Regions from separate parts of the Streptomyces sp. NPDC002701 genome, predicted to be linked through region 2. Evidence: riboswitches for the same ligand, from Rfam matches in the RefSeq annotation. Region 2 holds a riboswitch; each other region holds the start of a gene.

Region 1 (7,518 bases), on a different contig from region 2:
AGGGCACCGGCACCTTGCCCCAGGGGGTGTCCGCCACCTCACCCGAGACGGTCGCCCCGGTCACGTTCTCGAAGCCGAGGAACCGGGCCACGAACGCGTCCGCCGGACGCTGCCAGACCTCAAGTGGCGTACCCGACTGGGCGATCCGTCCGTCCCGCATCACGACGACCCGGTCGGCGAGCGCGAATGCCTCACCCTGGTCGTGCGTGACAGCGAGCACGGTGGTGCCCAACTCGCGGAACAGTTCGCGGAGTTCCATCACGAGCCGTTCACGCAGCGAGCGGTCGAGCTGGCCGAGCGGCTCGTCGAGCATGAGCAGCCGGGGCCGGGGAGCGAGCGCCCGGGCAAGAGCGACCCGCTGCTGTTCGCCGCCGGAGAGGGAGGCCACGGCCCGCCGGTGGGAGTCCGGCAGACCGACGAGTTCCAGCAACTCACCGACCCGAGCGGCCTGTTGCCGCTTCGACTCGCCGCGCATCCGCAGCCCGAAGGCCACGTTCCCGGCGACGTCCCGCTGCGGGAACAGCTGGTGGTCCTGGAACATCAGGCCGACGCCCCGCCTGTGCGCGGGCACGCCGTCGAGGTCACGGCCGTCCAGGAACACCCGCCCGCCGTCCAGCGGCTGCAGCCCGGCGACGGCCCTGAGCAGCGTCGACTTGCCGCTGCCGCTGGGCCCCAGCACACATACGATCTCCTGCTCGGCGACATCGAGACCGACGTCGTCGAGCACGGCCCGCCCGCCGAACCGTACGGTCGCCCCTTCCAGTTCGAGCATCTTCAGAACTCTCCCGTCCGGTCGGAGCGAAGGTCGGTGCGAAGGCGTTCGAGGACCAGCAGCGCCACCGCGCACACCACCATCAGGACGGTGGAAAGGGCCATGGCCTGCCCGTAGTTGAGCTCGCCCGCCCGTCCCAGCAGCCGTGCCACGGCGACCGGCAGCGTCGGGTTGTCGGGCCGTGCGATGAAGACGGTCGCGCCGAACTCGCCCAGTGACACGGCGAAGGCGAACCCGGCCGCGATCAGCAGCGCCCGCCGCACCATCGGCAGATCGACCTCGCGCCACACCCGCCAGGGCGAGGCCCCGAGCACCGCCGCCGCCTCGCGCAGCCGCCCGTCCACGGCCCGCAGCACCGGCAGCATGGTCCGTACGACGAAGGGGACACCCACCAGCGCCTGCGCGAGGGGCACGAGGATCCAGGTGCTGCGCAGGTCCAGCGGCGGTTCGTCGAGCGCGACGAGGAAACCGAAGCCGACGGTCACGGCGGAGACCCCGAGCGGCAGCATGAGCAGCGCGTCGAAGCCCCGTACGAGACGTCCCGCGTCCCGGCGGGTGAGGGCGGCGGCCGCGAGTCCGCCGATCAGCAGGGCGATGGCGGTGGCGGCGAGGGCGTACCGCAGCGAGTTGCCGACGGCGTCGATCGGCGGCACCAGGAACAGACCGCCCTCGTCGCTGGTCAGTGCCTTGTAGTAGCCGAATCCCGGGGCGTCGAACGAGCGCGCGACCAGGACGGCCGGCGGCAGGACCAGCAGGACGGCGATGGTGGCGAGGACAGCGGCGAGCAGGGTCCACTGCCCCGCCCCGCGCGGCCGTCGCGCGGTCGTGGCGGCGTCGACCAGCCGCAGCGCGGTCTCCCGCCGCCGTACGGTCCACGCGTGGACGGCGAGGATCGCGCCCACGGCCACGAACTGGATGATCGTCAGCACGGCGGCCGTGGAGAGGTCGAAGATCTCCGAGGTCTGCCGGTAGATCTCGACCTCCAGCGTCGAGAAGGTGGGGCCGCCGAGGATCTGCACGACGCCGAAGGAGGTGAAGGTGAAGAGGAAGACCATGAGTGCGGCGGCGGCCACGGCCGGGCCGAGCGCCGGGAGCGTCACCGTGCGCCAGGCCGCGAACCGTGAGGCGCCGAGCATCCGTGCGGCCTCCTCCTGCCGCGGGTCGAGCTGCGACCAGAGGCCACCGACCGTACGGACGACGACCGCGTAGTTGAAGAAGACGTGCGCGAGCAGGATGGCCCACACGGTGGTGTCCAGGCGTACGCCCCACAGGTCGTCCAGCAGTCCGCCCCGGCCGAGCAGCGCCAGGAAGGCCGTGCCCACGACGACGGTCGGCAGCACGAACGGTACGGTCACGACGGCCCGGAGCACCTGCTTGCCCCTGAACTCGAAGCGCGCGAAGACGTACGCGCCGGGGAGCGCGATCAGCAGGGTGAGCGCGGTCGAGGCGAGCGCCTGCCAGGTGGTGAACCACAGGACGTGCCGGATGTCGGGCTGGGCGAGCACGTCCCAGATCCGCCCGAACCGCCAGCTCCCGCCGGTACGCAGCCCGCGGGCGGTGATCGCCGCGACCGGATAGGCGAAGAAGAGCCCGAAGAACGCGACGGGCACGGCCATGAGACCGAGCCGCGCCGCGCTCCCCGTACGCCTGTGTGCGCGCGGCCGCGCCTCTACTTCAGTACGAGCGAGGTCCATGACTTGACCCACTCGTCACGGTTGTCGGCGATCCTGGCGGGGTCCAGGGTCTCGGGGTTCTCGGCCTGCGGGCCGAACTTCACGAATTCCTGGGGCACCCGGGCGCCCTCACGGACCGGGTACACGAACATGTTGAGCGGCATGTCGTCCTGGAACCTCTTGCTGATCAGGAAGTCGACGAGCGCCTTGCCGCCCTTCGCGTTCTCCGCGTTGCTCAGCAGCCCCGCGTACTCGACCTGCCGGAAACAGGTGCCGTCCGCGACACCGGTCGGCGCGGTCTTCGGCCTCGGGTCGGCGTAGATGACCTCGGCGGGCGGGGAGGAGGCGTACGAGACGACGAGCGGCCGGTCGCCCTTGGCCTTCTTGCCGCCGGCGGACCCGGAGAACTCCTCGTTGTATGCCTGCTCCCAGCCGTCGACGACCTTCACGCCGTTGGCCCTGAGCTTCTTCCAGTAGTCCTCCCACCCGTCGTCCCCGTACTTCGCGGCGGTGCCGAGCAGGAAGCCGAGGCCGGGCGAGGAGGTCGAGGCGTTCGAGGTGACGAGGAGGTTCTTGTACGCGGGCTTGATCAGATCGTCGAAGGACGTCGGCGGCGCCAGGTCACGCTTACTGAAGTAGGTCTTGTCGTAGTTGACGCAGATGTCACCGGAGTCGATCGGCGTGACGCGGTGCCTGTCCGGGTCGACCCGGTACTCGGGCAGGACGAGGTCCGCTCCCTTGGCCTCGTACGACTGGAACAGCCCGTTGTCGAGCGCGCGCGAGAGCAGGGTGTTGTCGACGCCGAAGAAGACGTCGCCCTGCGGGTTGTCCTTGGTGAGGATCGCCTTGTTGACGGCCTGCCCGGCGTCGCCGTCCTTGAGGACCCTGACCTTGTAGCCGGACTCCTCCTCGAACGCCTTGAGGACGTCCTTGCTGTAGGCGAAGGAGTCGTGGCTGACGAGGGTCACGGTCCCGGAGCCCTCGTCGCCCGAACCCCCGTCCCCGGAGTCGGAGGACCCGCACGCGCTGAGCGCGACGAGGCCGAGCCCGGTGGCCGCGACGGCGGCGGTGAGCCGGTGGGTGATGCTCGTGGTACGCACTGGTTCTGGTTCCTCCTGGGTTGTCCAGGAAGAGACGCGGCCCTGCCCGGGACCTCGGTCGGTCCCGGGCAGGGCGCAACAGCTTGAGTAGTGACCGAACTTCCTACCCAGAATGACCTGGGCGAGGTTCAGAGGGTCTGCGGGCTCTCCCGCACTCTCAGCGCTGTGGCGCTCCCCTGTCGGAATATGAAGATGTGTCGGTACGAACGCTGCCAGACTACCGCTCGGTGGCCGCCAGCTGCCCGCACGCCCCGTCGATCTCCTGACCACGGGTGTCCCGGACGGTGACGGGCACACCATGGGCGGCGATCGCCTCGACGAACGCCTTCTCGTCCTCGGGCCGCGAGGCGGTCCACTTGGAGCCGGGCGTCGGGTTCAGCGGGATCAGGTTCACGTGCACCGGCTTGCCCTTGAGCAGCCGCCCGAGCCGGTCACCGCGCCACGCCTGGTCGTTGATGTCCCGGATGAGCGCGTACTCGATGGAGAGGCGCCGCCCGGACTTGGCCGCGTACTCCCAGCCGGCGTCCAGCACCTCCCGGACCTTCCACCGCGTGTTGACCGGTACGAGGGTGTCGCGCAGCTCGTCGTCCGGCGCGTGCAGGGAGATGGCGAGGCGGCACTTGAAGCCCTCGTCGGAGAACCGGTTGATGGCGGGGACGAGACCGACGGTCGACACGGTGATACCGCGCTGCGACAGTCCGAGCCCGTCCGGCTCCGGGTCGGTGAGGGCGCGAATGGACTGGACGACCCTCTTGTAGTTGGCGAGGGGCTCGCCCATGCCCATGAAGACGATGTTGCTCAGCCGCGCCGGACCGCCGGGGATCTCCCCGTCGCGCAGGGCCCGCATCCCGTCGACGATCTGGTGCACGATCTCGCCGGTCGACAGGTTCCGGTCGAGGCCGGCCTGCCCGGTCGCGCAGAACGGGCAGTTCATCCCGCAGCCGGCCTGTGAGCTGATGCACATGGTGACCCGGTCCGGGTAGCGCATCAGCACGGACTCGACGAGGGTGCCGTCGAAGAGCCGCCACAGGGTCTTGCGGGTGGTGTCCGCGTCGGTGGACAGATGCCGCACGACCGTCATCAGCTCGGGCAGCAACGCCTCCTGCAGCTTGGCGCGCGACCCGGCCGGGATGTCGGTCCACTGCTCCGGATCGTGCGCGAACCGCGCGAAGTAGTGCTGCGAGAGTTGCTTGGCACGAAACGGCTTCTCACCGACCGCGGCAACGGCCTCTTTACGCTCGGCAGGCGTGAGATCGGCAAGGTGCCGCGGCGGCTTCTTGGCTCCGCGGGGGGCGACGAATGTAAGTTCTCCGGGCTTAGGCATGGCTGTACCAGTGTCGCAGATCGATTCGTGTGACCCGGGCCGCCGGTTGCCCGGCTCGGGCCGGGCTTCGGTGGGGGTGCTGTCCCAGGAGTCGCATCAGGACCTAGAATCGAACTCGTGTCCGAAAAAGTGTCTCGTCTCGATCGCCTGCGCAGCGTCCGCGAATGGCTGGTCTGGCAGCTCCGCCGCACTGACGACACCATCGCCGAGCTGGAGCGGCAGGAGGTCGTCACCGCGCGTGCGGCGCGCACGCTGCCGTCACCCGCGTTCGGGTACAGGCTCGCCATGCGACGGGCGGGCGGCCGGCCCGCCCCCGACTCCGTCCATACGGACGACTGCGGCATGGCGGGCAAGAACACGAAACCGCTGGGCCGGGACCAGGCCCTCCGCGCGATCACGGAGGACGGCGTCACGGCGTGCCCCTACTGCCGTCCCGACACCGGGCTCGGTGTGCTGTGAACCGCGAGCGGCCGCAGTCCGAGGGAACGGGCACGGCGCCCATCGTGGTGCACCGTCCGACGGGTGGCCGTGGGCGCCGCGTGTCCATCCGCGCCCAGGTCGCCGGTCTCGCCCACAGCGATGCCGACGTGGTCGAGTTCCTGCGCCGCGCGGGCCTGCCGGACGCGGGGGAACTGCTGGACGATCCCCAGTGGGTGGAGTGGCAGGGCGGCCGTCCCCACGAGTACGGCGGCCAGGGCTGACGCCGCCCCGGCCCCGGCGCCCGCCGTACACCGCGTCGCGCACGGCTCCGCACACACGATCAGACCGTCGCCGTACGCGAAGGACCCCCGGCCGCCCTCGGCCAGGGGTCCTCGTACCGCGCAGCGAGGTCCGGTGCTCAGCTGGAGCCCACGAAGAGCACCAGGAGCAGCCACACCACGGGAGCGGTGGGCAGCAGTGAGTCCAGTCGGTCCATGATGCCGCCGTGGCCCGGGAGCAGGGTGCCCATGTCCTTGATTCCCAGGTCGCGCTTGATCATCGACTCGCCGAGGTCGCCGAGCGTGGCGCTGGCCGCGACCGCGAAGCCGACGATCAGGCCCTGCCACCAGGTGCCGTCGTCGATCAGGAACTGCATGCACACCGCACCCGCCGCCATCGCGAAGGCGACCGCGCCGAGCAGGCCCTCGCGGGTCTTGCCGGGGCTGATGCGCGGAGCGAGCTTGTGCTTGCCGAAGCGCCAGCCGACGGCGTACGCGCCCGTGTCGCTGATCACGGCCAGCAGCAGGAACGTCAGCACCCGCCGCGCACCGTCGTCCGCCGTGAGCATCATCGCCACGAACGTGGCGAGGAACGGGATGTAGAAGGCCGCGAACACACCCGCGGTGACGTCCTTGAGGTAGCCCGCGGGAGGTTCCGTCATCCGCCAGACCAGGACCGCCAGCGCGGTGAGCGCCATCGCCACCCAGGCGCCCTCGGGCCCGCGGACGTATCCGGCGACGACCATCCCCGCACCGCCCACCGCCAGCGGCACGAGCGGCGCCCTGATGTCCTTGCGCTCCGCGAGCCTCGACGTGAGCTCCCACAGGCCGACCACGACGGCGACAGCTATGACGCCGACGAAGGCCGCCTTGACGAAGAACAACGACGCGGCGATGACCACACCGAGTCCGACACCGACCCCTATGGCAGCGCTCAGGTCGCGGCCCGCGCTCTTCTTCTGCGGCGCGGGTGCGGGGTGGGCGGCGCTGGTCATGGGCTCCTGCGGATTCTGCGACGGAGCCTGGAAGGGCGGCGTCGACGGCGTCTCGTCGCGGAACGGGGGGCCGCCCGTCCGAGCGGCCCCCCGGCCGTCATCCTGGTTTCCGCCATGCGCGGGTACGTCGGGCACGATGGGCATGGGGCGAGTCTGCTGCGCGTGGTACGCATCGTACGCGGGACCCGCCGGGGCGGCCCCCTGGACAGGCCCCTGGTCGGACGGCCCCCAGTACCCGGCTTGTGGCGGCGCTCCCCAGGAAGAGTCGTTCATCAGACCTCGAGCAGCTCAGCTTCCTTGTGCTTGAGCAGCTCGTCCACCTGGGCGACGTACTTCGCGGTGGTGTCGTCGAGCTCCTTCTCCGCACGGCGGCCCTCGTCCTCGCCGACCTCGCCGTCCTTGATCAGCTTGTCGATGCCGTCCTTGGCCTTGCGGCGGACCGAGCGGATCGAGATCTTCGAGTCCTCGGCCTTGGTCCGCGCGACCTTGATGTAGTCCTTGCGGCGCTCCTCGGTGAGCTCGGGGAACACCACCCGGATGATGTTGCCGTCGTTGCTCGGGTTGACGCCGAGGTCGGAGTCACGGATCGCCTGCTCGATGTTGCGCATCGCGCTCTTGTCGAACGGGGTCACCACGGCCATACGCGGCTCGGGCACCGAGAACGAGGCCAGCTGGTTGATCGGTGTCAGCGCACCGTAGTAGTCCGCCACGATCTTGTTGAACATCGCCGGGTGCGCACGGCCGGTGCGGATCGCGGCGAAGTCCTCCTTGGCGACCACGACGGCCTTCTCCATCTTCTCCTCGGCCTCGAGGAGGGTCTCTTCGATCACCACTTGCTCCTGCGTGTCTTGAGTAGGCCCGGCTGCGGTTCCTCGGAGGGTAGGCGGCCGGCTGCGTCGCGTCTTATTCCTGCACGGTTCCCGACCGGCAGGACATTGTCCATCCCCCGGTCAGGC
Region 2 (7,518 bases):
TCGACCACGAGCAGCGGGGCAGGGGCGGACAGGGCGATGAAAGCATTCCGGCTGGACGAACTGGAGGCGGAGCGCGCCGCCAACGACGGCGCGTACCTTCAGTTCCTGCGCGAGAAGAACATGTCGGTCGGCCTGTACGCGCTGGACGCGGGGACCCAGGACCCCCAGCAGCCCCACAGCCAGGACGAGGTGTACTTCGTGGTGAGCGGCCGTGCCGCGATCACGGTGGGCATGGAGACGACCCAGGTGGCGCGCGGCAGTGTCGTGTACGTGCCTGCGGGCGTGGCCCACAAGTTCCACCACATCAGCGAGGATCTGAGGGTTCTCGTGGTCTTCTCTCCGCCGGAGAGCTGACCTCCGTCTCAGGGTTCCCTAGGGGGACGGTCAGGGGAGGACAAGGGGTGCGAAGCCCCCGTCGGCACCCCTGCCGGGCCTAGCATCGAAGACAGGACATTCGAGACCCGCCGGCAGGGCGGAGCGGGCAGAGACCGCACTCGGACACGGGCAGAGAGACGAGGAACAGGGCGATGCGAGAGATCTTCGCGGGGATGCCGTGGTGGGTTAAGTGGGTCGCGGTGCCGGTCATCGCCCTGGTCGTGTTCGGCGGCCTGATAGCGAGCGTCGTCGGGTTCGTGATCGGCCTGCTGTTCAAGCTGCTGGTGTTCGTGGCACTGGTCGGTGGACTGATCTACGTCGTACGGAAGTTCATGTCGGGCTCGTCGGCCAGGAGTGACTGGTAGGCGGTCGGACGGGGATGGGGCTGGCCGCCGGAGTCACCGGAAGCAGGGGTCCACAGTTCCCTCGGGTGGGGGAAGTTTTCGACGCATACCGTGAGCGATCGGTGGCAGACGGTTAAAGTCCGGAACTCGACGCGGGGGTGACCCTCGCGAGCGGCGTTCCGATCCCTCCCGTGATACCCCCGCGCGGGCGGCCCCCCTCGTGCTTCGGGAGTGACCCTTGGCCACGGTTGACACCGCGCCGGCAGGACCGCAGGTTTTCCCCTCCGAACCGCACCCCACGACCCTCATCGGCTCGGTGCGGCGCGCGATGCGTCTTCTTGAGTCCGTCGCCCGTCATGAGCACGGAGCGCCCGCGAAGCAACTGGCCCGCGAGGCCGGGCTGGCCCTCCCCACGGCGTACCACCTGCTGCGCACCCTGGCGCACGAGGGATATCTGCGGCGCGAGAAGGGCCTGTTCTTCCTCGGCGAGGCCACCGAGCGCCTGAGCGGCAGCGGCGCCGAGCAGAAACGTCGCAGCGCGATGGCCGACGCGCTGGAGAGGTGGCGCGATTCGGTCGGTGCCCCGGTGTACTACGCGGTCTACCGCGACGGGGAGATCGAGGTCCAGTGCGTCGCCGACACCCCAGGCAACCCGGCGGTCGAGGAGTGGGCGGACTTCCGGGAGACGGGGCACGCGCACGCGATCGGCCAGTGCCTGCTGTCCCAGTTGGACGACGAGGCGCGCAGGGACCATCTCGACCGCTATCCCGTGCAGGCCGTCACGCCGTATACGGTGCGTGACGATCAGGCCCTGATGCGGCGTCTCGAATCGACTCGGCGCATGCAGCCCGTGATCGAACATCAGGAGTACGCGCTGGGCGCGGTCTGTGCCGCGATCCCGATCACGATGGGCGGTACGGCCGCCGCGGTGGCCATCTCCATGCCGTCCCACCAGGTCGATCGGCTGCTGCCGGCAGCACGCCGACTGCAGAGCGGGATCAGCGGACTGCTGGGAACTCTCGCCCTCTCTATCAGCATCTGAAAACTCACTCCTTGTGATCTGGTGTACACGTTGAGCAAGATGCCAGAAGTGTTTGGGTGGACGATTCCCGGCCATGGACGGCAGACGACGGGGTAGGCGATGCGCGAGTCAGTAGTACAGGCAGAGGTCATGATGAGCTTCGTCGTCTCGGAGGAGCTCTCCTTCCGAATTCCGGTGGAGCTGCGTTATGAGACCTGTGATCCCTATGCCGTGCGTCTGACCTTCCACCTGCCGGGCGACGCCCCGGTGACCTGGGCCTTCGGCCGTGAACTGCTGATCGACGGGGTGGGCCGCCCGTGCGGGGACGGAGACGTCCACATCGCTCCCTCCGACACCGACGGATTCGGCGACGTGCTGATCCGGCTCCAGGTGGGCGCCGACCAGGCCCGCTTCCGCTGCGGCACGGCGCCCCTGCTGGCGTTCCTCGACCGTACGGACCGCCTGGTACCGCTGGGGCAGGAACGCTCCCTCGCCGACTTCGACACCCACCTGGACGAGGCCCTGGACCGCATCCTGGCGGAGGAACAGAGCGCGGGGTAACAGCGCGGGGTGAGCAGTGCGAGGTGAACATCGCGGGGTCGGTGCGAGTCGTGCTCAGTGCTTGCGGCGGCGACCGCTCCCGCCCCGCAGCGGCGCCCGTGAGCCGGCCTGCGGCTGGGGTTGGGGCGGCGCCTGTTCGACCGGGGTGGTGCCGCCCGGGCGGTCCGCCGACACCACCAGGGCCGCGAGAGCCGTCGTGACCGGCACCGAGGCGACCAGCCCGATCGAGCCGACGAGCGTGCGCACGATCTCCTCCGCCACCAGTTCGCTGTTGGCCACCGTCCCCACGCTGCTCTCCGCGATGGAGAAGAGCAGCAGCAGAGGGAGCGCCGCGCCGGCGTAGGCGAGGACGAGCGTGTTGACGACGGACGCGATGTGGTCGCGGCCGATGCGGATGCCCGCCCGGTACAGCCCTCGCCAGCCCATCGCCGGGTTGGCCGCGTGGAGTTCCCAGACCGCCGACGTCTGCGTCACCGTGACGTCGTCGAGCACTCCGAGCGAACCGATGATGACACCCGCCAGCAGCAGACCGCTCATGTCGATGGACGGGTAGAGCCCGTGGATCAGGCCGGTGTTGTCGTCGGTGTTGCCGGTCAGTGCGGCCCAGTCGATGAACAGGGAGCCGAGCAGCCCGATCAGCAGCAGGGACAGAAGCGTGCCCAGCACCGCGACCGACGTCCGGGCGGAGAGGCCGTGGCACATGTAGAGCGCGATCAGCATGATGGCACTGGCCCCGACCACCGCCACGACCAGCGGGTTCGAGCCCTGCAGGATCGCGGGCAGGATGAAGAACGTCAGGATCAGGAAGCTGACGGCCAGCGCGACCAGCGCCATGACACCGCGCATCCGGCCCACCACGACCACGGCGAGGGCGAAGATACCGGCGAGCAGCGCCATCGGGAGCTTGCGGTTCACGTCGGTGACCGAGTACTGCAGCTCCCTGGGGGCATCGGGTGCGTACGCGACGATCACCTCCTGGCCCTGTTCCAGCTGCCGTGAGGAGTCCGGCTGGACGATCTCGGTGAAGGTACGTCCCTTGTCCTTGCCACTGTCGACCCGGACCGTCGCCTTCTTGCAGGTGCCCGAAGCCTGTTGCTGCGCGGACGAGCCCTCGGCCGTCGAGGTGTCGCCGGTCGGAGTCCCGCCCGAGGCGTTCACCGACTTGCAGTCGACCTTGTCGACCTTCGTCACGGTGGCCTGCTGGGTCTGCCGGTCGAAGCCGACACCCGTGCGCTCGTGCTCGGGGGCGCCGCCGGGCCAGAGCACCGCGAGACCGATCACGACCGCCGCGGCGAAGGGGATCAGTACCGCGGCGATGATCTTGCGCAGGTGCATGGAGACCGGGGCCGCGGGGCCGTGGTTGTGCGAGTGACCGTGCCCGTCGCCGACAGGTCCGTCGCCGCCACCGCCGCCGGGACCATGGCCGTCGGGGCCCTGTCCGTGGGGCGGTTCGGACGGTGGAAGTGGAGGCTGCTGCGTCGTGGTCACCGACCGATCATCGCAAGAACGAGAGGGGCCCACTGTTCACCGCGCCCATTGTGACGCTAGCGTGGAAGCACCTTTGCACACGCGGGAGCTCGGAGCACCGGGCTGAGAGGGCGCTGACCTCCGTATCCGCGATGTTTCACGTGGAACATCGCCGGACGGGAAACGCTGCGTCGACCGCCGAACCTGTTACCGGGTAATGCCGGCGTAGGGAGTAGGTCTCATGACCGACAAGGACGTACGCACGCCTGCCTCCAGCCAGACGAACGGGGCGCTCGCCCCGACCGATGGCACCGAGGTATCCGCCTCACCCGAGAGCGGTGGGGCAACTGCCCCGCCGGAGAACGGCGACGCCGGAAGGTCCATCGGCTGGCACAAGGCGTATGTCGAGGGCTCGCGCCCCGACCTGCGCGTGCCGGTCCGTCAGGTGCATCTCACCAACGGCCGATCGGTCACCCTGTACGACACGTCCGGCCCGTACACCGATCCTGCCGTCGACACGGAGGTGCGCAGGGGACTGGCGCCCCTGCGGGAGAACTGGATCATCGCCCGTGGCGACACCGAGGAGTACCCGGGCCGTCCCGTGCGGCCCGAGGACGACGGGATCAAGCACACCTCACCGCGCGGTGGACTGCGCAACCTCGACGCGGTCTTTCCGGGGCGCCCGCGTCTGCCCCGCAGGAGCCGTGACGGGCAGGCAGTCACCCAACTCGCGTACGCGAGGCGGGGCGAGATCACGCCGGAGATGGAGTACGTGGCCATCCGGGAGAACGTCGCCCCCGAGGTGGTACGCGAGGAGATCGCGGCGGGCCGGGCTGTTCTGCCGGCCAACGTCAACCATCCGGAGATCGAGCCGATGATCATCGGCAAGCGGTTCCTGGTGAAGGTCAACGCCAACATCGGCAACTCCGCCGTCACCTCCTCCATCGAGGAGGAGGTCGAGAAGATGACCTGGGCGACCCGCTGGGGTGCCGACACGGTCATGGATCTGTCGACCGGCCGCAACATCCACACCACCCGGGAATGGGTGCTGCGCAACTCCCCCGTGCCCATCGGGACGGTCCCCCTCTACCAGGCGCTGGAGAAGGTCGACGGGCGCGCCGAGGAACTCACCTGGGAGGTCTACAAGGACACGGTCGTCGAACAGGCCGAGCAGGGCGTCGACTACATGACCGTCCATGCGGGTGTACGCCTCCCGTACGTCCCGCTGACAGCCAACCGCAAGACCGGCATCGTCTCGCGTGGCGGCTCGATCATGGCGGCATGGTGCCTGGCGCACCACAAGGAGTCGTTCCTGTACGAGCACTTCGAGGAGCTCTGCGAGATCCTCGCCGCCTACGACGTCACCTACTCGCTCGGCGACGGTCTGCGGCCGGGTTCGATCGCGGATGCCAACGACGCCGCGCAGTTCGCGGAGCTGCGGACGCTCGGAGAACTCAACAAGGTCGCCAAGCGCTTCAACGTACAGACCATGATCGAAGGCCCCGGGCATGTCCCGATGCACAAGATCAAGGAGAACATCGACCTCCAGCAGGAGATCTGCGAGGAGGCTCCGTTCTACACGCTCGGTCCGCTGACGACGGACATCGCGCCGGCGTACGACCACATCACCTCCGGTATCGGAGCCGCGATGATCGCCTGGTGGGGCACGGCGATGCTCTGCTACGTCACGCCCAAGGAGCATCTGGGCCTGCCCAACCGTGACGACGTCAAGACGGGTGTCATCACCTACAGGATCGCGGCCCATGCGGCGGACCTCGCCAAGGGACATCCGGGCGCGCAGGAGTGGGACGACGCGTTGTCGGACGCCCGCTTCGAGTTCCGCTGGGAGGACCAGTTCAACCTGGCCCTGGATCCGGACACGGCCCGGGAGTTCCACGACGAGACGCTCCCGGCCGAGCCGGCCAAGACGGCGCACTTCTGCTCCATGTGCGGGCCGAAGTTCTGCTCGATGAAGATCAGCCACAGCATCACCGAGCAGTTCGGCGGTACGGCGGCAGCGGGAGCCTCGGCCGAGGAGGTCGCCGAGGGGATGCTCCAGAAGTCGAAGGAGTTCGCCGCCGCGGGCAACCGGGTCTACCTGCCACTGGCCGACTGACCCGGGCACACCCGCCCGCTCCGCCTGTCCGGACCGGGTGACCCCGCCGGCCGCCACGCCGCCGGGGTCACCTCGTCGCCGTTACCGCGGGCCAAGAAAAGATCGACGACGGGTTTCCGTCGTCGATCAGTCTTGGCAGGCGGACCCCTCCCTTATTCGGGAGCGTGCTCCGGCCCCCCGAAGTCCGGGCTGCTGAAGTCCGGGCTCGAGAAACTGGGGCGCGGGCCCGCTGCCGGGCCGCCGTCGGGGCTGCTGAAACCCGGGCGGTTGTAGCCGAGCTGCGGCATCCGGCTGACCGGCGCCGACGGTTTCGTACGACCGAGGGCGGCGGTACCCGGGTCCGCGAGGGCCTCCTTGAGGAACGGCATGATGCCGTGCTCCAGGAGAGCGTCGTGCCAGGCGTGCCTGGCACGGTCGACCTCCTCGCTGTGTTCGCCGTGCACGCCGGCCTGGAGCGAACTGGCGCCGTTGCGCAGGGCGGCGAGCAGCAGGCAGACCGCGGCGACCAGGATCGTGGCCGCCGTGACGGCGCCGAAGACCCATCCGGTGGTGAGGAGGGTCTGGGCGATGCCCGGCTGGGGGTCGAGCATCTTCAGGATGTAGCCGACGAGCAGGAAGATCGCCGCGGCCGTGCCGGCGAGGACAGGGGCGAGCACGGCGACGACCGCGGCGGCACCCGCCCCGGCGGTCTCGGCCACCTCCCCCATGGTGGTGGCGAGCCCCACCGCGCTCGTACCCGGATCCGAGGAACTGGAGGATCCTTCGCGGACGGGTGGGGTGGACGGCGCCGGCTGGCGCAGTTCCTCGCGGACCTTCACATAGTGCTGGTACTCGGTCGCCGCGGCCGCCGTGATGAGTGCGGTGGCGTTGAGCGCCATCGTGCGCAGCTGTTCGGGATTGAGCCGCTGACCCACGGCGGCGAGTTCCGGACGGTGTGGTGCGGAGCGCAGCGCCTCGTCGAGGATCCGCTCGTACTCTTGGCGGTCCTCACTCAGCAGGTGCTGCGGAACGCTGTTCATGTGCATCCCCCGATGCTCCGTAGGGCTGGTGGCTCGGCATGCTGACGAGCCGTCGGGCAGAAACGGAGGGGAGCCTGCTACGGATAATCCGATGGTAGAGCGGTGACGGCACAGGGTGACAGGGGGTTTCCAGAATTTGCCACCGGACCGCACGCGTCCTTCATTCAGGGACACGTGCCCCGTAAACGCTCAACCATCCAGGGGAAGTTGCTGGACCAGTAGCTTTCCGGCCATGGTCACGCCACCGTCCATCGCGATCGCGAGCTTGTCGGCGTACACGTGGGGTTCTTCGACCCGTGGCGTCGACGAGTCCCCGCCGTCCTCCGAACCGACATCGCCGCGGAGGTACGGAATGGGGCTGTGACCGTGGACGATGCGCGAACCGCCGTACGTCTCCAGCAAGGAGCGCACGGCCTGGGCGCCGCCGTCGTCGCGGAACGCGAAGCGCTTGGTGAACTTGCGGAAAAGGTCCCAGCATTCGTCCGCGTCATGGCGGGTGAGGGTTTCCCGGATGGTGTCGTTGACCGCTTCGATGGAGTCGCCGTAGTCGAGATAGGCGGTCGTGTCGGAGTGCACGAGGAGATGCCCGTCCGCCAGTTCCATCGCGTCGAGGCG
Region 3 (7,518 bases), on a different contig from region 2:
GGTCTCGGCGGCGTCCAGCAGTTCGACCGGATCGGGCAGCAGGGTGCGTTCGTCGGCGATCACCTCCAGCTTGACCAGGTCCGTGCCGAGCGCCTCGCGCGCGAGGCGGGCCGTCAGCACGGCCTCCCCGGCGGTGAAACAGCCCGCGGTGTTGGGCAGCACGCGGATGCCGAGCCGGTCGAGCACGGAGAGGACCGAGCCGTGGGCGCCGGGACTCACGCGGCGCATCGCGACCGTCGTCAGTTCCGTGCCGGAGGCGACGAGCGAGCGCTCCAGGACGTCGAGGCTCGGGGCACCGCCGGTGCCCATGATCAGACGGGACGTGTAGGACGTACCGCCGAGGACGAAGGGGTCGTCGGCCATGGGTCAGCCTCCTTGGACCGCGGTCAGGACCTCGACGCGGTCTCCCTCGCGCAGGAGGGTCCCGGGCCACTGCGCGCGCGGGACGACGGTCTCGTTGAGCGCGGCGGCGACGCCGGAGGGGGCCGCGCAGAGGGTGGCGACGAGCGTGTCGAGGGCGGTGTCGGCGGCGAGTTCCCGCCGCTCCCCGTTGACGAGGACGGTCATGTTCATACGGGCTGCTCCGTGAGTGCGGCGGCGCTGAACCGCCCGGGGGTGAACGGGCGCGCCTCGTCCGTGAGCTCACCGGTGGCCAGGGCGTGCGCCAGGGCGTCGCCGGTGACCGGGGTGAGCAGCACGCCGTTGCGGTGGTGGCCGGTCGCCAGCAGCAGACCGGGCAGAGCGGTCGGGCCGAGCAGGGGCGCGTTGTCGGGGGAGCCGGGCCGCAGTCCGGCCTGTGTCTCGGTGAGCGGCAGCTCGGTGATGCCGGGGACGAGTTCGTGGGCGTCCCGCAGCAGTTCGTACACGCCGCCCGCGGTCACCGTGGTGTCCCAGCCCAGTTCCTCGCTGGTCGCGCCGACGACGAGCTCGCCGCTCTCGCGCGGCACGAGGTAGACGTGGCTGCCGCGGACCACGGCACGCACCGTCCGGCTCAGGAAGGGCGCGGTCCCGCCCGGCAGGACCGCGCCGGGCCGCGGCATGGTCAGCCGCAGCACCTGCCCCTTCACGGGACGGACCGGGGGCCGTACGTCCTCGGGCACGCCCGCGAGGCGTCCGCTGAGGCTGCCCGCGGCGAGGACCACCTGCCCCGCGGACAGCCCGGTGCCGTCCGTCGTGACGACTCCGGTGGCCCGGCCCGCCGTGACGGTCAGCCGCCCGGCCCGCGTCCGGTGGAAGACCACTCCGGCCCGCTCGCAGGCCGTGACCAGGGCCGCGGCGAGCCGCCGGGGATCTATCTGGTGGTCGCCGTCCACCCGCAGCCCGCCGCGCACGCCGGGCGCGAGCATCGGCTCCAGGCGCCGGCACTCGCGGCCGCTCAGCCACTCGGACGCCAGGCCCGACCGCTGTTGCAGGGCGTGCAGTTCCCGCAGATGGGCGCGGTCGTCGGCGTCGAGTGCCACGGTCAGCGTGCCGCACCGCCGGTAGCCGAGGTCCTGGCCGGTCGCCTCGGTCAGCTCGGCGACGAAGTCCGGATAGCGCCGTGCCGAGGCCAGGTTGAGCCCGAGCAGGGTCTGCTCGCCGTGGTGCAGCTCGGTGACGGCGGCCAGCATCCCGGCGGCGACCTGCGCGGCGCCGCCGCCCGGTCCGGGATCCACGACCGCGGTGGTGAATCCGCGCTGCGCGGCCCGCCAGGCGGTGACCAGCCCGATGATGCCGCCCCCGACGACCAGGACGTCGGCGACCGGTCTGGTGGTGAGCGGTGCGTCGGCGACCGGTCTGGTGGTGACCGGTTTGTCGGCGACCGGTCCGGTGGTGATCGGTTCGTCGGCGACCGGTCCGGTGGTGATCGGTTCGTCGGGTGAAGATGCCTGCGATGTACGCGACATGGGCGTCCAGCCCCTCCCTTCGCCGGCATGACCCGGATCAGGTTCGTACGGTCGGAGGCCGCCCAGCCTCCCTCTCAGCCCGGTGCGTCCGGGCTCCCGCGAGTGCTCTACGTTGGCCACCCTAGCTCTTCGCCCCGCACCGCAGTAAGGGAGCGCCCCGCATGGCCCGCTCGCTCGACGGACTCGTTCTCGCCCCCGTGGCCGACCAGGCCCCCGGTCAGGTGGGTACGCGCACCCGGTTCGCCTACCACGAGCAGGACGGCGAGATCTGGGCCGAGTACGCGGGCGGCGACGTCGTCCGCGGCCACCTCGTGGGCACCCGGGAGGGCGACCGGCTCGACTTCCGCTACGTGCAGTTGAAGGCGGACGGCACCACCTCCTCGGGGCACTGCGTGTCCCTCGTCGCCGAGACCTCCGACGGCAGGGTCCGGCTGGAGGAGACCTGGGAGTGGGAGTCCCAGGAGGGCAGCGGGACGAGCGTGGTCGAAGAGGTGGCCGCCGGGGCCGCTGAGGCCGCCGAGGACTCCACCGCCGGCGATGTCTCTGAGGCCGCCCGGGGCTGACGCTGTGTGACAGCTCACCGGCCGCGGCCCTGACCGACGATTTGCCCGACTGCCTAAGGTGATCGGGTGAGTGAGCTGACACAGGGAGCAGGTCCGGCGGGGCGACCCGGCGTCGTGATCGTCGGTGCGGGCATGGCCGGCGTGCAGACGGCCGTGGCCCTGCGGGAACAGGGCTTCACCGGCACCGTGACCCTGATCGGCGCGGAACCGCACCAGCCGTACGACCGGCCGCCGCTGTCCAAGGCCGTGCTGCTCGGCAAGGCCGAGAGCTCCGCCTTCGACGTCGACTTCGCCTCCCTCGACGTGGAGCTGCGCCTGGGGCTCGAAGTGACCGGCCTGCGCCCGGACCGGCGTGAACTCGACACGGCCGAGGGCGCCGTCCCGTACGGCGTCCTGGTCGTCGCCACGGGTGCGGAACCGATCCGGCTGCCGGGCGCCGACGGCGTACCGGGTGTCCATCTGCTGCGCACCCTCGACGACGCCGAGCGGCTGCGGCCGGTTCTCGCCCGGCAGGACGACATCGTGGTGGTGGGCGCGGGCTGGATCGGCGCGGAGTTCGCCACGGCGGCCCGGGAGGCGGGCTGCGCGGTGACCGTCGTCGAGGCCGCCGGGCGGCCGCTCGTCGGCGCGGTGCCCGCCGAGGTGGCCGCCCCCATGGCCGCCTGGTACGCGGACAGCGGGGCTTTGTTGCGCACCCACGCGCGCGTGGAGCGCGTCGAGCCCGGCGCGGTGGTCCTGGACGACGGGTCGCGGCTGCCCGCGGGCGCCGTCGTGGTCGGTGTCGGGGCGCGGCCCGCCACGGCCTGGCTGACCGGCTCCGGCGTCGAACTGGGCGCCCACCGGGAGGTCGTCGCGGACGACCGTCTGCGCACCTCCGTCCCGGACGTGTACGCGGTCGGCGACTGCGCCTCCTTCCCGTCGGGCCGGTACGGGGAGCGTCTGCTGATCCACCACTGGGACAACGCGCTGCAGGGGCCGCGCACGGTCGCGGCGAACATCGTCGGGGAGACGCTCGCCGCGTACGATCCGGTGCCGTACTTCTGGTCCGAGCAGTTCGGCCGCTTCGTCCAGTACGCGGGGCATCACGGGTCCGCCGACACCATGGTGTGGCGGGGCGGGCCGGACGGGCCCGCGTGGTCGGTGTGCTGGCTCCGGGACGGCCGGCTGGTCGCCGTCCTCGCCGTGGGGCGGCCCCGGGACCTGGCGCAGGGCCGCCGCCTGATCGAATCGGGCACCCGAATGGACCCCACCCTGCTCCCGGACCCGACCCGTCCCTTGAAGAAGGCGACGGCGTAGCGCCGCGGGTTGTCCCGTCGACCGCGGGCGGGTGGGGGCTGACCGCGCAGTTCCCCGCGCCCCTACCGGGCCACAGCCCACCGAAATGGCCGAGCCCCCACCCAGCACCGCCCCACCAGACGCCCCCGCCAGGCACGCGAGCAACTGCGCACCGCGCCCCACGAAGGACCCCCGGCCCCCGCCCAGGCGCGGGGAACTGCGCGCCCAGCCCCCACTGGGCCGCAGGTGACGAACGGCCGCCGGGGTTGAGCGGGGACGCGCAGCGCCCCCTAAAGGGCGCGGGCGACCGACCGCCCGGCGGTGGCCCGGGACGGGAGACCGGACCGGCACCGGGCCGGTCGGCCGTGACCCGGTCGACCGGCCCGGGTACCGAGTGTCAGTGGGAGATGGCACGCTTGTGTCCGTGACCGAGATTGACGCAAAGATCGATGCTCTCGTCCCCGCCTGGCTCACCCTCCCCGACATCGCCGAACAGTTCGGCGTCGAGGTGACGCGCGTCCGGCAGTTGGTCAAGGAAGGCCAGCTCATCGCCGTACGCCGTGGTGAGAACCGCGCGCTGCACGTCCCCGCCGCCTTCGTCGACGCGGACGAGCAGAAGGTCGTCAAGGGCCTGTCCGGCACCCTGACGCTCCTGCGGGACGACGGCTTCTCCGACGAAGAGATGCTCGAGTGGCTCTTCACCCCCGACGAGAGCCTGCCCGGTACGCCCGCGCAGGCCCTGAGCGAGAATCGCGGCACGGAGGTGAAGCGCCGCGCCCAGGCGCTCGCCGTCTGACCCGAACACGCAGCACGCGACACGCACCACGCGTTACGCCACACGGCGTACGGGCCGCGCTCCCGCGGCCCGTACGCCACCGACATGCCACGGGGGACCCACGCATGCCCGCACCCACCGCACCCGCATCCGCGCGCGCCCGGCTGGCCGACGCCCGCGTCTACCTCTGCACGGACGCCCGCAAGCGCCAGGGCGACCTCGCCGGCTTCCTGGACGCGGTCCTGGCCGGCGGCGTGGACATCGTGCAGTTGCGGGACAAGGGCATGGAGGCGGCCGAGGAGCTCGAACACCTCGCCGTCCTCGCGGACGCCTGCCGCCGGCACGGCAAGCTGCTCGCGGTGAACGACCGCGCCGACGTCGCCCACGCCGCCGGCGCCGACGTCCTGCACCTCGGCCAGGGGGACCTGCCCGTCCCCGCGGCCCGGGCGATCCTCGGCGACGACGTCCTGATCGGCCGCTCCACCCACGCCGGTCCCGAGGCGTCGGCCGCCGCCGCCCAGGACGGCGTGGACTACTTCTGCACCGGCCCCTGCTGGCCGACCCCCACCAAGCCGGGGCGCCAAGCGCCGGGCCTCGGCCTGGTCCGTGACACGGCCGCGCTGGCCACGGACCGGCCGTGGTTCGCCATCGGCGGCATCGACCTCGGCAACCTCGACGAGGTGCTCGAAGCGGGCGCCCGCCGCGTCGTCGTCGTACGGGCGATCACCGAGGCCGACGACCCCGGCGCGGCGGCGGCGGAGTTCGCGAAGCGCCTGCGGACGGCGTGACCCGGACGCAGGCGGCATGGCTCAGGGACCGCGTGACGCGGCAGCCGGAGGTCCGCTACAGAGCCGACTGTCCGAGGAGTGGACAACAAGTCGACAATCCGGGCGAATTCTCCGCGCCCGGTTGGGTGACCGTCCGGCCCTGGCTAACCTGCGGGTATGGCCCTCGGATCTGCTTCCACCAGGACTGACCGCGCACGCACCGTGCGGGACATGCTCGCGACCGGCAAGACGACGTATTCCTTCGAGTTCTGGGCGCCGAAGACCGAAAAGGGCGAGCGGAACCTGTGGAACGCGCTGCGCAGGGTCGAGGCGGTCGCTCCCAGCTTCGTCTCCGTGACGTACGGGGCGGGCGGCACCACCCGGGCCGGCACGGTCAAGGCCACGGAGCAGATCGTCGCCGACACGACGCTCACCCCGGTCGCCCACCTGACCGCCGTCAACCACTCCGTCGCGGAGCTGCGCAACATCATCGGCCAGTACGCGGACGCCGGGATCCGGAACATGCTGGCCGTGCGCGGCGACCCGCCCGGCGACCCGATGGCCGACTGGGTGGCGCACCCCGAGGGCCTCACCTACGCGGCCGAACTGGTGCGGCTCATCAAGGAGTCGGGCGACTTCTGCGTGGGCGTCGCGGCCTTCCCGGAGATGCATCCGCGGTCCGCGGACTGGGACACGGACGTGGCCAACTTCGTCGACAAGTGCCGGGCCGGCGCCGACTACGCGATCACGCAGATGTTCTTCCAGCCGGAGGCGTACCTGCGGCTGCGTGACCGGGTCGACGTGGCGGGCTGCAGCACGCCGGTCATCCCCGAGGTCATGCCGGTGACCAGTGTGAAGATGCTGGAGCGACTGCCGCAACTGAGCAACGCGTCGTTCCCGGACGCCCTGAAGGAGCGGATCCTCACAGCCAAGGACGATCCGGCGGCTGTACGCTCCATTGGCATCGAGTTCGCCACGGAGTTCTGCGCGGGGCTGCTGGCCGAGGGAGTCCCCGGTCTGCATTTCATTACGCTGAACAACTCCACCGCGACGCTGGAAATCTACGAGAACCTGGGCCTGCATCATCCACAGCGGGCCTAGACCCGTCGCATCGTCGTACGACACACTGCGTAGCGGTCATCTGGGAGAGGGGCGTACATGGGCTGGACGGTCCTCTACATCGCATTCGGCATCGTCGCGCTGTGGCTGCTCGGCGAGGTGCTGCTGCAGTACAAGGCGCGGCTGCGCTGGCGGCTGCTGGCCTTCGGCGGCTTCCTCGGGGTGGTCATCGGGGTGCTGATCCCGTCGGTGCCGGTCATCGGTCTGGGCGCGGCCGCCTTCGCCGTCGGGCAGACGTACGTCACGCTGTCGTTCCGCAGTGGCTTCGCGGCCGGCTGGGCCGTCGCCGGACGGCCGGGCGTCACCAAGCGCCGCCGGGGCGAACCCGAGCGGCAGGACCCGACGCTGGAGGTCACGGACCTCCAGGCCGCGGAGAGCGGAACGTATCCTCAGGGCGACCTCGGCCGCGGCGAGAGCTTCGGCGCGGACGACGTCTTCGGCCGGGAGGACTCGGTCTTCGGACAGCGTCCCGCGGCCGCCGCCGGACCCGCCGCGGTCTACGAGCCGCAGCCGCTGCCCGACGACACCGGCCAGTACGGCGTCTACAGCGAAACCGCGTACGCCGCGGCCACCGACCCGGCGTACGCGGCCTCCGCACAGGCCCAGGGTCAGTCACAGGGCCAGGCCCAGGACCAGTTCGCGCAGAACTACGGCTACGACGGGTACCAGGGGTACGACCAGCAGCAGTACGGCTACGACACCGGGCAACAGCAGCAGTACGCGGCCTATTCCGACCCGTACATCGGCACGCAGTCCTACGACGCAGCCTCCTACGGCCAGTCCTACGACCCCTCGCAGCAGCAGTACGGGCAGCAGGAGCAGCAGGATTACGGGCAGGACCAGTACGCGACGGGGAACTACGGCGGCGAGACTCCGCCCGGCGGGGTCTGGGTGCCGCAGCAGCGGACCACCGAGGACCCGTACGGCGGCGAACTCCCGCCGGAGCAGCCGTACCCCTACGAGGGCAACGGACAGCAGGGCGGGTACGACGGGCAGCAGTACCGGTACTGACAGCGGCTCCGCGGCCGGAGTGACGGCGGGACACCCGCCCCGCCGGTGTCACTGCGAGCCCCGGAAGTCCGGCCCCTCCACGATCAGTCCGGCCACCAGCGCCCCCGACATGCCCACGTGCG

What was found. A riboswitch is a leader RNA that binds a small molecule or an ion and turns the genes downstream of it on or off. The one in region 2 is predicted to bind thiamine pyrophosphate.
Region 1: linked by a shared signal. The riboswitch ahead of ACFYXC_RS24455 (thiamine ABC transporter substrate binding subunit) and the one ahead of thiC (phosphomethylpyrimidine synthase ThiC) in region 2 are both predicted to bind thiamine pyrophosphate.
Region 3: linked by a shared signal. The riboswitch ahead of thiO (glycine oxidase ThiO) and the one ahead of thiC (phosphomethylpyrimidine synthase ThiC) in region 2 are both predicted to bind thiamine pyrophosphate.

What each region holds. Positions count from the first base shown of each region.
Region 1 is NZ_JBIAQL010000009.1:190,157-197,674, reverse strand. It holds gene ACFYXC_RS24465 (ABC transporter ATP-binding protein) at 1-772, opposite strand, end outside; gene ACFYXC_RS24460 (ABC transporter permease) at 775-2,466, opposite strand; gene ACFYXC_RS24455 (thiamine ABC transporter substrate binding subunit) at 2,442-3,545, opposite strand; TPP riboswitch at 3,628-3,733, opposite strand; gene rlmN (23S rRNA (adenine(2503)-C(2))-methyltransferase RlmN) at 3,763-4,869, opposite strand; gene ACFYXC_RS24445 (DUF6233 domain-containing protein) at 4,999-5,328, shown strand; gene ACFYXC_RS24440 (hypothetical protein) at 5,325-5,570, shown strand; gene ACFYXC_RS24435 (phosphatidate cytidylyltransferase) at 5,708-6,835, opposite strand; gene frr (ribosome recycling factor) at 6,835-7,392, opposite strand; gene pyrH (UMP kinase) at 7,513-7,518, opposite strand, start outside.
Region 2 is NZ_JBIAQL010000005.1:167,349-174,866, reverse strand. It holds gene ACFYXC_RS16570 (cupin domain-containing protein) at 37-354, shown strand; gene ACFYXC_RS16565 (DUF5326 family protein) at 528-740, shown strand; gene ACFYXC_RS16560 (IclR family transcriptional regulator) at 958-1,761, shown strand; gene ACFYXC_RS16555 (SsgA family sporulation/cell division regulator) at 1,861-2,301, shown strand; gene ACFYXC_RS16550 (YibE/F family protein) at 2,356-3,789, opposite strand; TPP riboswitch at 3,861-4,017, shown strand; gene thiC (phosphomethylpyrimidine synthase ThiC) at 4,010-5,884, shown strand; gene ACFYXC_RS16540 (hypothetical protein) at 6,037-6,909, opposite strand; gene ACFYXC_RS16535 (metallophosphoesterase) at 7,093-7,518, opposite strand, start outside.
Region 3 is NZ_JBIAQL010000001.1:986,692-994,209, forward strand. It holds gene ACFYXC_RS04210 (thiazole synthase) at 1-363, opposite strand, end outside; gene thiS (sulfur carrier protein ThiS) at 367-567, opposite strand; gene thiO (glycine oxidase ThiO) at 570-1,886, opposite strand; TPP riboswitch at 1,884-1,996, opposite strand; gene ACFYXC_RS04225 (hypothetical protein) at 2,048-2,449, shown strand; gene ACFYXC_RS04230 (NAD(P)/FAD-dependent oxidoreductase) at 2,582-3,745, shown strand; gene ACFYXC_RS04235 (Rv2175c family DNA-binding protein) at 4,149-4,520, shown strand; gene thiE (thiamine phosphate synthase) at 4,625-5,287, shown strand; gene metF (methylenetetrahydrofolate reductase [NAD(P)H]) at 5,444-6,367, shown strand; gene ACFYXC_RS04250 (hypothetical protein) at 6,425-7,396, shown strand; gene ACFYXC_RS04255 (phytoene desaturase family protein) at 7,445-7,518, opposite strand, start outside.